One region of the Streptomyces sp. SAS_270 genome, then DNA from elsewhere that is predicted to be linked to it. Evidence: predicted binding sites of a transcription regulator. Region 1 holds the regulator's gene; the other holds the start of a gene.

Region 1 (7,366 bases):
GACAGCGTGCTGTGCGTCACGGACGGCGTGACGGAGCGGCGCTCGGGCCACCGCCAGTTCGACGACGACGAAGGCCTCGCGCAGGCCCTCACCGGCTGCGCCGGGCTGAGCGCCGAGCTGATAGCGGAACGCATCCGCCGGCTGGTGCACGAGTTCGGCGAGAAGCCGCCGGAGGACGACCTGGCACTGCTGGTGCTGCAGGCGGAGTAAGAGGGCGTACGGCGCATGTCCGCCCGTGCGGGACAATGGAAGGCATGCCTTCCGCACTCCCCGACGGTGAGCCCGTCCCCGACGACGGCGCGCTGCCCGCGCACGCCCTGGCCGGCGCGGCCGACCGCCCCCTCGGGTTCTATCTGCACGTCCCGTACTGCGCGACCCGCTGCGGCTACTGCGACTTCAACACCTACACGGCGACCGAGCTGCGAGGCACCGGAGGCGTCCTCGCCTCCCGCGACAACTACGCGTCGACCCTGATCGACGAGGTCCGCCTCGCCCGCAAGGTCCTCGGCGACGACCCGCGCCCGGTGCGCACGGTCTTCGTCGGAGGCGGTACGCCCACGCTGCTGGCCGCCGACGATCTCGTACGGATGCTGGGGGCGATCCGCGACGAGTTCGGCCTGGCGCCCGACGCGGAGGTCACGACGGAGGCGAACCCGGAGTCGGTCGACCCCGCCTACCTGGCCACCCTCCGGGCCGGCGGCTTCAACCGGATCTCCTTCGGCATGCAGAGCGCCCGGCAGCACGTCCTGAAGGTCCTGGACCGCACCCACACCCCCGGCCGCCCCGAGGCGTGCGTCGCCGAGGCCCGCGCGGCCGGCTTCGAGCATGTGAACCTCGACCTGATCTACGGCACGCCGGGGGAGACGGACGACGACTGGCGCGCCTCGCTCGACGCGGCGCTCGGCGCCGGGCCCGACCATGTCTCCGCGTACGCGCTGATCGTCGAGGAGGGCACGCAGCTCGCCCGGCGCATCCGGCGGGGCGAGGTTCCGATGACCGACGACGACGTCCACGCCGACCGCTACCTGATCGCCGACGAGGTGATGTCGGCGGCGGGCTTCGACTGGTACGAGGTCTCCAACTGGGCCACCTCCGAGGGGGCCCGCTGCCTGCACAACGAGCTGTACTGGCGGGGCGCCGACTGGTGGGGTGCGGGTCCCGGCGCCCACAGCCATGTGGGCGGGGTGCGGTGGTGGAACGTCAAGCATCCCGGGGCGTATGCCGGTGCGCTGGCCGCGGGGACGTCCCCCGGGGCGGGCCGTGAACTCCTCTCCGAGGAGGACCGCCGCGTGGAACGCATCCTCCTGGAGCTGCGGCTCCGCGACGGCTGTCCGCTGTCCCTGCTCCACCCGGCCGGTCTCGCCGCCTCCCGCCGGGCCCTGTCCGAGGGCCTCCTCGACCCCGTCCCCTACGACGCCGGTCGCGCCGTCCTCACCCTGCGCGGCCGCCTCCTCGCTGACGCGATCGTCCGAGACCTGGTGGACTGAGCGGCCCCCGGCACGCCGGTGGGTCACGCCATCCGGCGTTCACGGGGTGCCGCTGCGCCCACCCGTGCCGCTCCTGGCGGCACGATTGCCCGCAGTGACGCGGCTTCGCCGGCCCCTCGGCGTCACGCGCGCCCCCACGCGGCGACGGGAAAGACGTACCGGCACGGACCCGACCCCAACGCGCCCCCCTGCAAATGGCGCCCCGCCAGATCACGCCGTGACGAAGTCGATCAGTTCCTCCACCCTGCCCAGGAGTTCCGGCTCAAGGTCCTTGTAGGAGTGCACCCGGGACAGGATGTGCTGCCAGGCCGCGCCGGTGTTCTCGGGCCAGGCCAGGGCGCGGCACACGCCCGTCTTCCAGTCCTGGCCGCGCGGGACGCGGGGCCAGCCGGGGATGCCGACGGACGACGGCTTCACCGCCTCCCAGATGTCGATGTACGGGTGACCCACCACCAGGGCGTGCTCGCTCGTCACCGCTTCCGCGATGCGGGACTCCTTGGAGCCGGGCACCAGGTGGTCCACCAGGACCCCCAGCCGCGCGTCCGGCCCCGGAGCGAACTCCTCGACGATCGACGGCAGGTCGTCGACACCCTCCAGGTACTCCACGACCACGCCCTCGATGCGCAGGTCGTCGCCCCAGACCCGCTCGACCAGCTCGGCGTCGTGACGGCCCTCGACGTAGATCCGCCCGGCCCGCGCCACCCGGGCCCGCGCACCCGGCACGGCGACCGAACCGGACGCCGTGCGGGTGGGCCGCAGGGGACCGGCGGCGGGGCGGACGAGCGTGACCACCCGGCCCTCCAGGAGGAAGCCGCGCGGCTCCATCGGGAAGACCCGGTGCTTGCCGAAGCGGTCCTCCAGCGTCACCGTGCCCGCCTCGCAGCGGATCACCGCACCGCAGAAACCGGTACCGGGCTCCTCGACCACCAGTCCCGGGTCCGCCGGGACCTCGGGCACGGGCTTGGGCTTCTTCCAGGGCGGGGTCAGGTCCGGAGAGTACTGGCGCATTCGGATGACGATAGGAGAAGCGCCGCGCCGACGCCGTACACCCTCCTACGACACGCCGAAACGGGCCGCCAGCGAGTCCCGCTGCGCCCGGACGAACGCCGCATTCACCGCGGCTCCGTGGCCGGGCACGTACACCGCGTCCTCGCCGCCCAGGTCGAGCAGCCGGTCCAGGGCCGCGGGCCAGTGGGAGGGGACGGCGTCCGGACCGGCCTGCGGCTCGCCGGACTCCTCGACGAGGTCGCCGCAGAAGACGACCTCCGGGGCGGAGGCCGTGGCCGGCACGAGGACCGCCAGGTCGTGGCAGGTGTGGCCCGGGCCGACGTTCGCCAGCAGCACCTGCAGACCGCCGCCCAGGTCGAGGGTCCACTCACCGGACACGACATGGCGGGGACGGGCGAGGAGATCGGCCGCCTCGGCGGCCGCCCGCGCGTCCAGCCCGTTGCGTACGGCGTCCGCGCGCAGTTCCTCCCGGTCGTGGGTGAGGACCGCGTCCACGCCCACCGCGCCGAACACCTCCACCCCCGCGAACGCCGCCGCGCCGAAGACGTGGTCGAAGTGCGGGTGGGTGAGCGCGAGGTGTGTCACACGGCGGTCGCCGCCCGGCGGACCCAGGAGCCGCTGCGCCTCGGCGCGCAGCCGCGCGCCCTCGCCCAGGCTCGACCCCGCGTCGATCAGCAGCGCCGCGCCCTCGCCGACCACCAGCCCGGCGGTGCAGTCCCACACGGGAAGCCGCCGCCGCCCGACCCGCGGCGACAGTTCCTCCCACCCCGCCTCTTCCCAAGTCACCTTCATACGCCGACGCTAGCGGCGAGGCGGGTACAGGCACGACATCGCAGGACAGGTCGGTACACGTCGGCATGACATGGCAGGGCCGCCCTTGCCGGGGCCGTACCCCACGGCCGTACACTGGGCCGGGGAACGCTGGCACTCGCATGCGCTGAGTGCCAGGCCAGGAGCAGCTGGAAGACCGCTGGAAGACCGCTGGAGGTGTGCGCGATGCTCAGTGACCGAAGGCTTGAGGTGCTGCGCGCCATCGTCCAGGACTATGTCGGGACCGAGGAGCCGGTCGGCTCCAAGGCGCTCACCGAGCGGCACAGCCTCGGGGTCTCGCCCGCGACCGTCCGCAACGACATGGCGGCCCTGGAGGACGAGGGGTACATCGCCCAGCCGCACACCAGCGCCGGGCGCATCCCCACGGACAAGGGCTATCGGCTCTTCGTCGACAAGCTCGCGGGCGTCAAGCCGATGACCGCACCCGAGCGTCGCGCGATCCAGAACTTCCTGGACGGCGCGGTCGACCTCGACGACGTCGTGGGCCGTACGGTGCGGCTGCTCGCGCAGCTCACCCGGCAGGTCGCCGTCGTGCAGTACCCCTCGCTGACCCGCTCGACGGTGCGGCACGTGGAGCTGCTCTCGCTGGCCCCCGCCCGTGTGATGCTGGTGCTGATCACGGACACCGGCCGGGTCGAGCAGCGCATGATCGACTGTCCGGCGCCGTTCGGGGAGACGTCGCTCGCGGATCTGCGGGCGCGGCTCAACGCCAGGGTCGCGGGCCGCCGCTTCGCGGACGTCCCGCAGCTCGTGCAGGACCTCCCCGACAGCTTCGAGGCGGAGGACCGGGGTACGGTCGCCACGGTGCTCTCCACTCTCCTGGAGACGCTTGTCGAGGAGACCGAGGAGCGGCTGATGATCGGCGGCACCGCCAATCTCACCCGCTTCGGACATGACTTTCCCCTCACTATCCGTCCGGTCCTCGAAGCGCTGGAGGAGCAGGTCGTGCTCCTCAAGTTGCTTGGTGAGGCGGGGGATTCGGGCATGACCGTACGGATCGGTCACGAGAACGCGTATGAGGGACTCAACTCCACGTCCGTGGTCTCGGTCGGCTACGGTTCGGGCGTCGAAGCAGTAGCGAAACTTGGCGTGGTCGGACCGACCCGCATGGATTACCCGGGAACGATGGGAGCGGTACGAGCGGTGGCACGGTACGTCGGACAGATCCTGGCGGAGTCGTAAGTGGCCACGGACTACTACGCCGTACTCGGCGTACGCCGCGACGCTTCCCAGGACGAGATCAAGAAGGCGTTCCGGAGGCTCGCCCGCGAGCTGCACCCGGACGTCAATCCCGATCCGAAGACGCAGGAGCGCTTCAAGGAGATCAACGCCGCCTACGAGGTGTTGTCGGACCCGCAGAAGAAGCAGGTCTACGACCTCGGCGGCGACCCGCTGTCCCAGTCGGGCGGCGGCGCGGGAGGCTTCGGAGCCGGCGGCTTCGGGAACTTCTCGGACATCATGGACGCGTTCTTCGGTACGGCGTCGCAGCGCGGGCCACGCTCGCGTACGCGCCGCGGCCAGGACGCCATGATCCGGCTGGAGATCGAGCTCGACGAGGCGGCCTTCGGCACCACGAAGGACATCCAGGTCGACACGGCCGTCGTCTGCACCACCTGCAGTGGTGAGGGCGCTGCGCCGGGGACCACGGCCCAGACGTGTGACATGTGCCGCGGCCGCGGTGAGGTGTCGCAGGTCACCCGGTCCTTCCTCGGCCAGGTCATGACGTCCCGCCCCTGCCCCCAGTGCCAGGGCTTCGGGACCGTCGTCCCGACCCCGTGCCCGGAGTGCGCGGGCGACGGGCGGGTGCGCTCGCGCCGGACCCTGACCGTGAAGATCCCGGCCGGTGTGGACAACGGCACGCGGATCCAGCTCGCGGGCGAGGGCGAGGTCGGCCCCGGCGGCGGTCCCGCCGGCGACCTGTACGTCGAGATCCACGAGCTGCCGCACTCCACGTTCCAGCGGCGCGGCGACGACCTGCACTGCACGGTCACCATCCCGATGACCGCGGCGTCGCTCGGCACGAAGGTGCCGCTGGAGACGCTCGACGGGATGGAGGAGGTCGACATCCGTCCCGGTACGCAGTCCGGGCAGTCGATCCCGCTGCACGGGCGCGGTGTCACGCACCTGCGGGGCGGCGGCCGCGGCGACCTCATCGTGCACGTCGAGGTCACCACGCCGACGAAGCTCGACGCCGAGCAGGAGCGGGTGCTGCGGGAGCTTGCGGTGCTGCGTGGCGAGGAACGGCCCACGGGGCAGTTCCAGCCGGGGCAGCAAGGGTTGTTCTCGCGGTTGAAGGACGCCTTCAACGGGCGCTGAGGCGAGTGGGCGGAGGTCAGGGCGGGAGTTTTTCGCCTCCTCCGCCCCTGCCCTTCCCGAACCTGGGGGCTGCGCCCCCAGACCCCACTTTCGCCCTGAACGGGCTCGTCCTCAAACGCCGGACGGGCTGGATGCTCCCCGCGGAAGGGTGGATTCGGACTTGTTCGGGGGACGTGACAACATGCGCTCATGTCCTCCGCACTGACCGATCTTTTCCCGCATCCGATCGTGCAGGCCCCCATGGCGGGCGGAGTCTCCGTCCCGCAGCTCGCCGCCGCTGTGTGCGAGGCCGGGGGGCTCGGGTTCCTGGCTGCCGGGTACAAGACCGCCGACGGTATGTACCAGGAGATCAAGCAGCTGCGCGGGCTCACGGGACGGCCTTTCGGGGTCAATCTGTTCATGCCGCAGCCCGAGTACGCGGACAAGGGCGCGATCGAGGTCTACGCCCACCAGCTGGCCGGTGAGGCCTCCTGGTACTCGACGGAGCTCGGCGACCCGGACAGCGGCCGCGACGACGGCTACGACGCCAAGCTCGCCGTCCTCCTCGACAACCCGGTGCCGGTGGCCTCCTTCCACTTCGGCTGCCCGAGCCGCGAGGTCCTGGACTCCCTCGCGCGCGCAGGCACGCTGACGCTGGTGACCGCGACGACGGTCGAGGAGGCCCTCGCGGTGGAGCGGGCGGGCGCCGCCGCCGTGATCGTGCAGGGCGTCGAGGCGGGCGGCCACCAGGGCACCCACCGTGACAACCCGGAGACCGACGGCACCGGCATCGGACTGCTCTCACTGATCGCGCAGGTCCGCGAGAGCGTGGGAATCCCGATCGTCGCGGCCGGCGGTTTGATGCGCGGCAGCCAGATCGCCGCCGTCCTCGCCGCGGGCGCGAGCGCGGCGCAGCTCGGCACCGCGTTCCTCGCCACCCCCGAGTCCGGCGCCAACACCCTGCACAAGCAGGCGCTGACCAATCCGCTCTTCGTCCGTACGGAGCTGACGCGCGCGTTCTCCGGGCGCCCGGCGCGCGGCCTGGTCAACCGCTTCATGCGCGAGCACGGCCCGTACGCGCCCGCCGCCTACCCCCAGGTCCACCACCTCACCTCCGCGCTGCGCAAGGCGGCCGCGAAGGCGGGCGACGCGCAGGGCATGGCGCTGTGGGCGGGACAGGGCCACCGCATGGCCCGCGCACTGCCCGCCGGACAGCTGGTGGAGGTCCTCACCGCCGAACTCGCGGCCGCGAAGACAGCGTTGTCGGCCTGCCCGGAGCCCCGGACCGGGGGTAACGCCTGATGACCGCACCGGTGTTCGTGATCGAGGACTTCCGCGCCGGCGACGCCGGACGGTTCGTGCTGGACGGCCCCGAGGGACGGCACGCCGTCTCCGTGAAGCGGCTGCGGTCGGGCGAGGAGATCGTCCTCACGGACGGCGCCGGGCGGTGGGCCGAGGCCGAGGTGATCGACACCGAGGGCAAGGACCGGCTGATCGTCAGGCTGGGCGAGGTGTCCGAGGAGCCCCCGGAGTCCCCGCGCATCACTGTCGTACAGGCCCTCCCCAAGGGTGACCGCGGTGAGCTCGCCGTGGAGACGATGACGGAGACCGGCGTCGACGCGATCGTCCCCTGGGCCGCCGCCCGCTGCATCACCCAGTGGAAGGGCGAGAGGGGCCTGAAGGCGCTCGCCAAGTGGCGTGCCACCGCCCGCGAGGCCGGCAAGCAGTCCCGCCGGGTCCGCTTC
Region 2 (7,366 bases), on a different contig from region 1:
TCGACGTACAGGCACTGGCCCTTGACCCGCAGCTCCTTGGGCAGCTTGTTGCCGAAGGCGAGCTTGAGGATGTTGCGCCAGGTCGCGTTGAAGTACGCGGCGGCCGCCGAGTCGGCGTCCTGCGTGTAGTCCCAGCCCTCCAGGAGCTTCTGCGCCTCGCGGACGTTCTTGTCCTTGACGTCGATCTTGAGCAGCTTGGGCACCAGGAGCTTGGCGATCTCACTGCTGTTGTCCAGCTGCATCTGGCGCATGTCGTCGGTGGAGATCTTGCCGCCGCCGTCGATCTTCGACTGGATCAGGTCGGTGATCCGCTGGCTGCGCGCGCCGTAACCCCAGTCCGCGGTGAGCGTGTAGGGGTACTTGTCCTTGTCGACGACAGCCTGGTTGGCGGTCACGATGTAGCCGCGCTTCGGGTTGTACTCGTAGGGCAGTTCGGCCTGCTTGATGTAACCGGTCCACTGGTACTTGGAGTCCCAGCCCGGCGACGGGAGCGAGCCGTCGCCCTCGCCGCGCGTCGGGATCTTCCCCGGCAGCTGGTAGCCGATGTTGTCCTTGGTGTCGGCGTAGATCAGGTTCTGCGAGGGCACGTCGAAGGACGCGGAGGCCTTGCGGAACTCGCTCCAGTCGGAGGCCTTGTCCATCTCGAAGACGGCGTCCATGGAGTTGCCCGGGTCCAGCGCGGTCCAGCGCAGCGAGATGCCGTAGCCGTCGCCGCGGTCGGGCGCCGCGGTGTCGACGGTGGCCTTCTTGCCGACCTTGACCAGTTCGTCGTTGCGGTCGGACAGCAGGGGCCCGTTGTTGGTCTCCCGGACGACGATCGTCTTGGAGTCGCCGCCCGCGACCTTGATCGTCTCCTCGCGGGTCCTGAAGGGCAGCACCTTGCCGTCGTACTGGTAGCCGTTGCCGGTGAGCTTCTCCAGGTAGAGGTCGGTCACGTCGACCCCGGAGTTGGTCATGCCCCAGGCGATGTCCTGGTTGTGGCCGATGACCACACCCGGCATGCCCGCGAAGGTGTAACCGGACACGTCGTACTGGCACTTGCTGGAGATGCCCCGGCAGTGCAGGCCCATCTGGTACCAGACCGAGGGCAGCGAGGCCGACAGGTGCGGGTCGTTGGCCAGCAGCGGCTTGTTGGTGATGGTGTGCGACCCGGCGACGACCCAGGAGTTGGAGCCGATGCCGTTGCCGTTCACGCCGACGGCCGTGGGCACGTCGTCGAGCACGTCGTAGAGCCCCGACAGCTGGCTCTGCAGGTCGGCACCGGACGCCGTGGCGTTGCCCGTGAGTCCGGTACCCGCCGTGCCGGTCGAGGATGCCGTACTGGAGCTGCCCTGGACGTACGACTTGGTGACCGTGTCGTACTCGCCCTCCTGGACGATCGCCTTGTTCCGGCTGTACGGGTACTCCGGATACAGGTCGGCGATCTGCTTCGGGCCGAGGCGGCTGGTCATCAGGGACCGGTCGATCTCTTCCTGCATGTTGCCGCGCAGGTCCCAGGCCATCGCCTTGAGCCAGGCCACCGAGTCGACCGGGGTCCACTCCTTGGGCGTGTAGTCGTTGGTGAAGCCAAGGGCCGCGTACTCCAGGGAGATGTCCTCGGCGTCCTTGCCCTTCAGGTAGGCGTTGACTCCCTTGGCGTACGCCTGGAGGTACTTCTTCGTGGAGGCCGACAGCTTGGTGTCGTACTCCTTCTTCGCCACCCGGTCCCAGCCCAGCGTGCGCAGGAACTCGTCGTCCTTGACCTGGCCCTTGCCGAACATCTCGGACAGCCGGCCCGAGGTCATGTGGCGGCGTACGTCCATCTCGTAGAACCGGTCCTGCGCCTGGACGTACCCCTGCGCCATGAACAGGTCCGCGTCCGAGGCGGCGTAGATCTGCGGGATTCCGTTGCCGTCACGCTGCACGTCCACGGGTCCTGACAGACCGTCGAGCGTGAGTGAGCCCTTGGTCTGCGGGAAGGAGGCGCGCACAGTACTGATGCTCCAGTACGCACCGAAGGCGACGCCTCCGACGATGGCCAGAACCAGGACAATCAAGAACAGACGGGCTTTGCGCCCCTTCTTCCTGCCGGACTTGCCGGGCTTTTGGCCGGAAGAGGCGGTGGTGTTGGGGGGCATCGCTGTCCTTGCTGTCCTAACGCGAGCGGCAGGCGGTCCTGGAGTGCTGGAGCAACCATAGGCGCAGGGCCCACCGCACCTTGACGCGGAGTCGGTCCCTGGGCGGACGGCCGTTCGATCTTGCCCTGCGAAGTGTCAAGAAAGCGTCAAGAGTTAGGTAGGGTAACTAGACAAGGTAACTAAGTGCTCGGGTCAGAGAAGGGAAGGTCCGCTGACTGTCCACCACCTCAACCAGCTCCTGCTCGTCTGTTCGCTCGTTCTGCTCGTCGCGGTGGCGGCGGTTCGGATCTCCTCGCGCAGCGGGCTCCCCAGCCTGCTCGTCTACCTGGGCATCGGCATCGCCATGGGCCAGGACGGGCTGGGCGACGTCCACTTCAACAACGCCGAGATGACCCAGGTCATCGGATACGCGGCCCTGGTCGTGATCCTGGCCGAGGGCGGTCTCGGAACGAAGTGGAAGGAGGTCAGACCGGCGCTGCCGGCTGCCACCTCCCTGGCGCTGGTCGGAGTCGCGGTGAGCGTCGGCGTCACCGCCACGGGGGCGCACTACCTCGTCGGGCTGGAATGGCGCCAGGCACTCATCATCGGAGCGGTGGTGTCCTCCACGGACGCGGCGGCAGTCTTCTCGGTCCTGCGGAAAGTACCCCTCCCCGCGCGCGTGACGGGCGTCCTGGAGGCCGAGTCCGGCTTCAACGACGCTCCGGTGGTCATCCTGGTCGTCGCCTTCTCCGAGGTCGGTCCGGTGGAGCACTGGTATGTGCTGCTGGGCGAGATAGCCCTGGAGCTGGCCATCGGCGCGGCCCTCGGTCTCGCGGTCGGCTGGCTCGGCTCATGGGGGCTCAGACATGTGGCGCTGCCCGCCTCCGGCCTCTACCCGATCGCCGTGATGGCGATCGCGGTCACGGCCTACGCCGCCGGCGCCCTGGCACACGGCAGTGGCTTCCTCGCCGTGTACCTCGCGTCGATGGTGCTCGGCAACGCGAAACTCCCGCACTGGCCCGCCACCCGCGGCTTCGCCGAAGGGCTCGGCTGGATCGCCCAGATCGGCATGTTCGTCCTGCTCGGCCTGCTGGTCACACCGCACCAGATGGGCGACGACATCTGGCCCGCACTCCTCATAGGCCTGATCCTCACCATGGTGGCGCGACCGCTGAGCGTGCTGGTCGGCCTGCTGCCGTTCCGGCTGCCCTGGCAGGAGCAGACCCTGATGTCCTGGGCGGGCCTGCGCGGCGCCGTGCCCATCATCCTCGCGACGATCCCCATGGTCAGCGGCATCCAGGGAAGCGTGCGGATCTTCAACATCGTCTTCGTCCTGGTGGTCGTCTACACCTTCATCCAGGGGCCCACCCTGCCCTGGCTGGCCCGCAAACTGCGGCTGGGCGAGTCCACGGGGGCGGCCGACCTGGGAATCGAATCGGCGCCCCTGGAGCGGCTGCGCGGTCACCTGCTGTCCGTCGCGATCCCGAAGGGGTCGCGCATGCACGGCGTCGAGGTCCACGAGCTGCGCCTGCCCGCGGGCGCCGCCGTCACGCTCGTCGTACGCGGCGGAACGTCCTTCGTACCGCTGCCCACGACCGTGCTGCGGCGCGGCGACGAACTGCTCGTGGTGGCCACCGACCCGGTCCGGGACGCGGCGGAGAAGCGGCTGCGCGCCGTCGGCCAGGGCGGCAAACTGGCCGGCTGGCTGGGCACGGGCGACAACGGGCATTAACGGGCGATATCCCGTCGATATGCATTCGCAGGTGAGCGTCATCATGGTGCTCGTTTTCACAGGCACCGCATCGCCCGTCCCTGTAGGATGAAGGCAGACTTAGATCGAACCAACTCTGCCTGACGCAGAGCTGGCGCGACCGTATGGCGGTCGTGGCGCCCTCGCAGGGGGTGCCCGGCATCTACCGCAGTTCCGCGCAAGAGGACAGCTCTCGGCGCCCCCGCACGGGCGCGCTACCAGGCGGCAGAAAGGCACGGGCCGTGGCATCCACGGTCACCTCCGAGCCGTCGAAGACCTCGTCGGCTCCCGCCCGCCCGGGATACGGACAGCTGCTGCGCACCCGCGGCGCCTGGACGTTCCTGCTTCCCGGTTTCGCCGCACGCCAGCCGTTCGCGATGCTGACCATCTCGATCGTGCTCCTGGTGCAGCACACCACCGGTTCGTACGGCGCCGCAGGCGCCGTCGCCGCCGTCACCGGGGTCGCCATGGCCCTGTTCGCGCCCTACAGCGGCCGCCTGGCGGACCGCCACGGGCAGCGCGCCGTCCTGCTGCCGGGCGTCCTCGTACACTCCGTCTCCGGTCTCGCGCTGACCGCGCTGGCGCTCTCGGGCGCCCCCCTGTGGGCGCTGTTCGCGGCGGCCGTACCGACCGGCGCCTCGGTGCCGCAGGTCGGCCCCATGGTCCGCGCCCGCTGGGGCGTGAAGCTCCAGGGCTCACCCCTGATGACCACCGCGGCGGCCTTCGAGTCCGTCACGGACGAGCTGACCTTCGTGCTCGGCCCGCTGGTGGCGACCGCCCTGTGCACCACCGTGGACCCCTCCGCGGGCCTGCTGACCGAGTCCGCACTGACCCTGATCGGCGGACTTCTGTTCGCCGCACAGAAGAGCACCCAGCCTTCCGTCGCCCCCGCGACCCACGCGCGCGTGGAGCACGTTTCCGCGCTGCGCGTCCCCGGCATCCGCGTCCTGATCGTGACCTTCCTCGGCATCGGCTCCGTCTTCGGCGGCATGCAGGTCTCGCTCGCCGCCTTCGCCGAGTCGATCGGCGAACCCGGGCTGAACGGTGTCCTGTACGGCGTCTTCGCCGCGGGCAACATGCTCTCCGGTGTCGTCTGCGGCGCCGTCGCCTGGAAGATCGCCCCGCAGCGGCGGCTGCTCGTCGGGTACGCGGCCCTCGCGCTGACCGCCTCCGGGCTGTGGGCCGCCCACTCCGTGGTGGTGCTCGCCGGAATCGGCCTCCTGGTCGGCATGTGCATCGCTCCGGCCCTGATCACCGGCTACACGCTGGTCGAGGGCCTGGTGCCGGCGACCGCCCGCACCGAGGCCTTCACCTGGCTGACGGGCGCGGTCGCGCTCGGCCAGGCGGCGGCCGTCACGGTCGCCGGACAACTGGAGGACCGCCTCTGGGACGGTGCAGGTTTCCTGGTGCCGATGGCCGGTACGGCACTGGCTCTGGCGACCCTGGTGACCTTGCGCTCGCACCTCGCGCCGCCGCGCGCGACCAGAGTGGTCACGCGCGGCGTGGCCCATCGCGAGCCTGTCGCGATCGGTGAGATGTGACGTGTCGAATATTCCGTTTCCGCAGGAATACGTCACTGTGACTCCGCCGCAAAGCGGCTTCTCACTTGGGCACAAGGCCCTCATGACGGTCAAGCCCTGACCGCCGCCCGCGGGCAGGTGACGCACGTTACTCCATTTGCTGGCCGCACAGGTTAATATGGACGATCGTTAGCACTCACTGAGTGAGAGTGCCAGGAGGAAGACAAGTGCCGACCTACCAGTACCAGTGCACCGAGTGCGGCGAGGGCCTCGAGGCGGTGCAGAAGTTCACCGACGATGCCCTGACCGAGTGCCCCAACTGCGGTGGCCGCCTGAAGAAGGTGTTCTCGGCCGTCGGCATCGTCTTCAAGGGCTCCGGCTTCTACCGCAATGACAGCCGCGGCTCCTCGTCGAGCAGCTCGCCGGCGTCGAAGCCGTCGACGTCCGCGTCGCCGAGCTCTTCGTCGTCGACTTCCACGTCCTCGTCGAGCTCCTCGTCCTCCTCGGACGCGAAGTCGTCGGGCAGCGGCTCGTCCAGCAGCAGCAGCAGCTCCGCCGCGTAAGGCTCACTTCTTACGGGACCCTGTCGTCATACGACGACGGGGTCTTCGGCGTTCCCCGGCCCGGCTAGGGTGCGGTCCATGGCGAACACGGAGAATCCTCAGGGCCCGGCCGGGGCGAAGACGCAGGCCAGGGCCGAGATCGGTGTCATCGGCGGCTCGGGCCTCTACTCCTTCCTCGACGACGTCACCGAGATACAGGTCGACACCCCTTACGGACCGCCCAGCGACTCCCTGTTCCTCGGCGAGGTCGCCGGGCGACGGGTCGCCTTCCTCCCCCGGCACGGCCGCGGCCACCATCTGCCGCCGCACCGCATCAACTACCGGGCCAACCTGTGGGCGCTGCGCTCCGTCGGCGCCCGCCAGGTGCTCGGCCCCTGCGCGGTGGGCGGTCTGCGCCCCGACTACGGGCCGGGGACGCTGCTCGTTCCGGACCAGATGGTCGACCGTACGAAGGCACGGGCGCAGACGTACTTCGACGGGCACCCCCTGCCCGGTGGGGGCGTGCCGAACGTCGTGCACGTGTCGCTGGCCGACCCGTACTGCCCCGTCGGCCGCAAGGCCGCGCTGGAGGCCGCCCGCGGCCGGGACTGGGAGCCCGTGGACGGCGGCACGCTCGTGGTGGTGGAGGGGCCGCGCTTCTCGACCCGCGCCGAATCGCTGTGGCACCGGGCGCAGGGCTGGTCCGTGGTGGGCATGACCGGTCACCCCGAGGCGGCTCTCGCCCGTGAACTGGAGCTCTGCTACACGTCGTTGACCCTGGTCACCGACCTTGACGCGGGTGCCGAGACCGGCGAGGGCGTCTCGCACGACGAGGTGCTGAAGGTGTTCGCGGCGAACGTCGACCGGCTGCGCAGCGTGCTGTTCGACCTGGTGGCGGGGCTGCCGGCGAACGAGACGCGGGATTGTCCGTGCACCAGGGCGCTGGGCGGGATGGACCCGGGCTTCGAGCTGCCGTGACCCTCCGGCCGACCGCTCGCCACCACCGGTCGCCGGGGCGGAACTTCCCGTTCGGGTGAGGGAGTTGTCCACAACCCGCCAGTAACCCACCGGCCGCGGCGGGCTTCGCCGCAAGGCCTCATCGTGGGATCGCAAGCCGATCTCTCGTCGCAGGTGGTGGTCACCATGGCACAGCTCCCTTCCGCGGTCTCTCGCTCGGTCCCTCGCTCGGTCTCTCCTTCGGTACGCCCGCTGGGCACGGACGCTCCTCCCACGTGCGAGGTGCCGCACTTCGCCCCCGTGCGGGTGCGGGGCGGCGCGTATCTGCTGCGGCGTCTGCTGCGGCACCGGAGGCGAGCCGTGGCCGCGGGGCTCGCGGTCACGGCGGCCGCGCTGGTGGCGGCGGGCCCTCGTGACGCCGAGCGTGCACGAGGGCGTCCCGCGGCGGCACCGGCCTCCGCCTCCGCTCCTGCTTCAGCCCCTGCTTCTGTCTCCGGTTCT

The links. The regulator HrcA, encoded in region 1, represses chaperone genes, less so after heat shock. The targets are predictions, from matches to a motif close to TTNGCACTCNGNNNNNCNGAGTGCNAA.
Region 2: ACN6LB_RS06130 (FmdB family zinc ribbon protein) is a predicted target of HrcA. The motif match lies at 5,556-5,582, and genes of this name have one in related genera.

What each region holds. Positions count from the first base shown of each region.
Region 1 covers NZ_JBMNDS010000008.1:173,287-180,652, forward strand. Annotated here, with positions in the region: gene ACN6LB_RS08305 (SpoIIE family protein phosphatase) at 1-210, shown strand, start outside; gene hemW (radical SAM family heme chaperone HemW) at 255-1,487, shown strand; gene ACN6LB_RS08315 (DUF3097 domain-containing protein) at 1,698-2,495, opposite strand; gene ACN6LB_RS08320 (MBL fold metallo-hydrolase) at 2,541-3,287, opposite strand; gene hrcA (heat-inducible transcriptional repressor HrcA) at 3,492-4,508, shown strand; gene dnaJ (molecular chaperone DnaJ) at 4,509-5,642, shown strand; gene ACN6LB_RS08335 (nitronate monooxygenase) at 5,832-6,923, shown strand; gene ACN6LB_RS08340 (16S rRNA (uracil(1498)-N(3))-methyltransferase) at 6,923-7,366, shown strand, end outside.
Region 2 covers NZ_JBMNDS010000006.1:36,364-43,729, forward strand. Annotated here, with positions in the region: gene ACN6LB_RS06115 (penicillin acylase family protein) at 1-2,117, opposite strand, end outside; gene ACN6LB_RS06120 (potassium/proton antiporter) at 2,329-3,828, shown strand; gene ACN6LB_RS06125 (MFS transporter) at 4,089-5,387, shown strand; gene ACN6LB_RS06130 (FmdB family zinc ribbon protein) at 5,594-5,929, shown strand; gene ACN6LB_RS06135 (S-methyl-5'-thioadenosine phosphorylase) at 6,008-6,886, shown strand; gene ACN6LB_RS06140 (hypothetical protein) at 7,052-7,366, shown strand, end outside.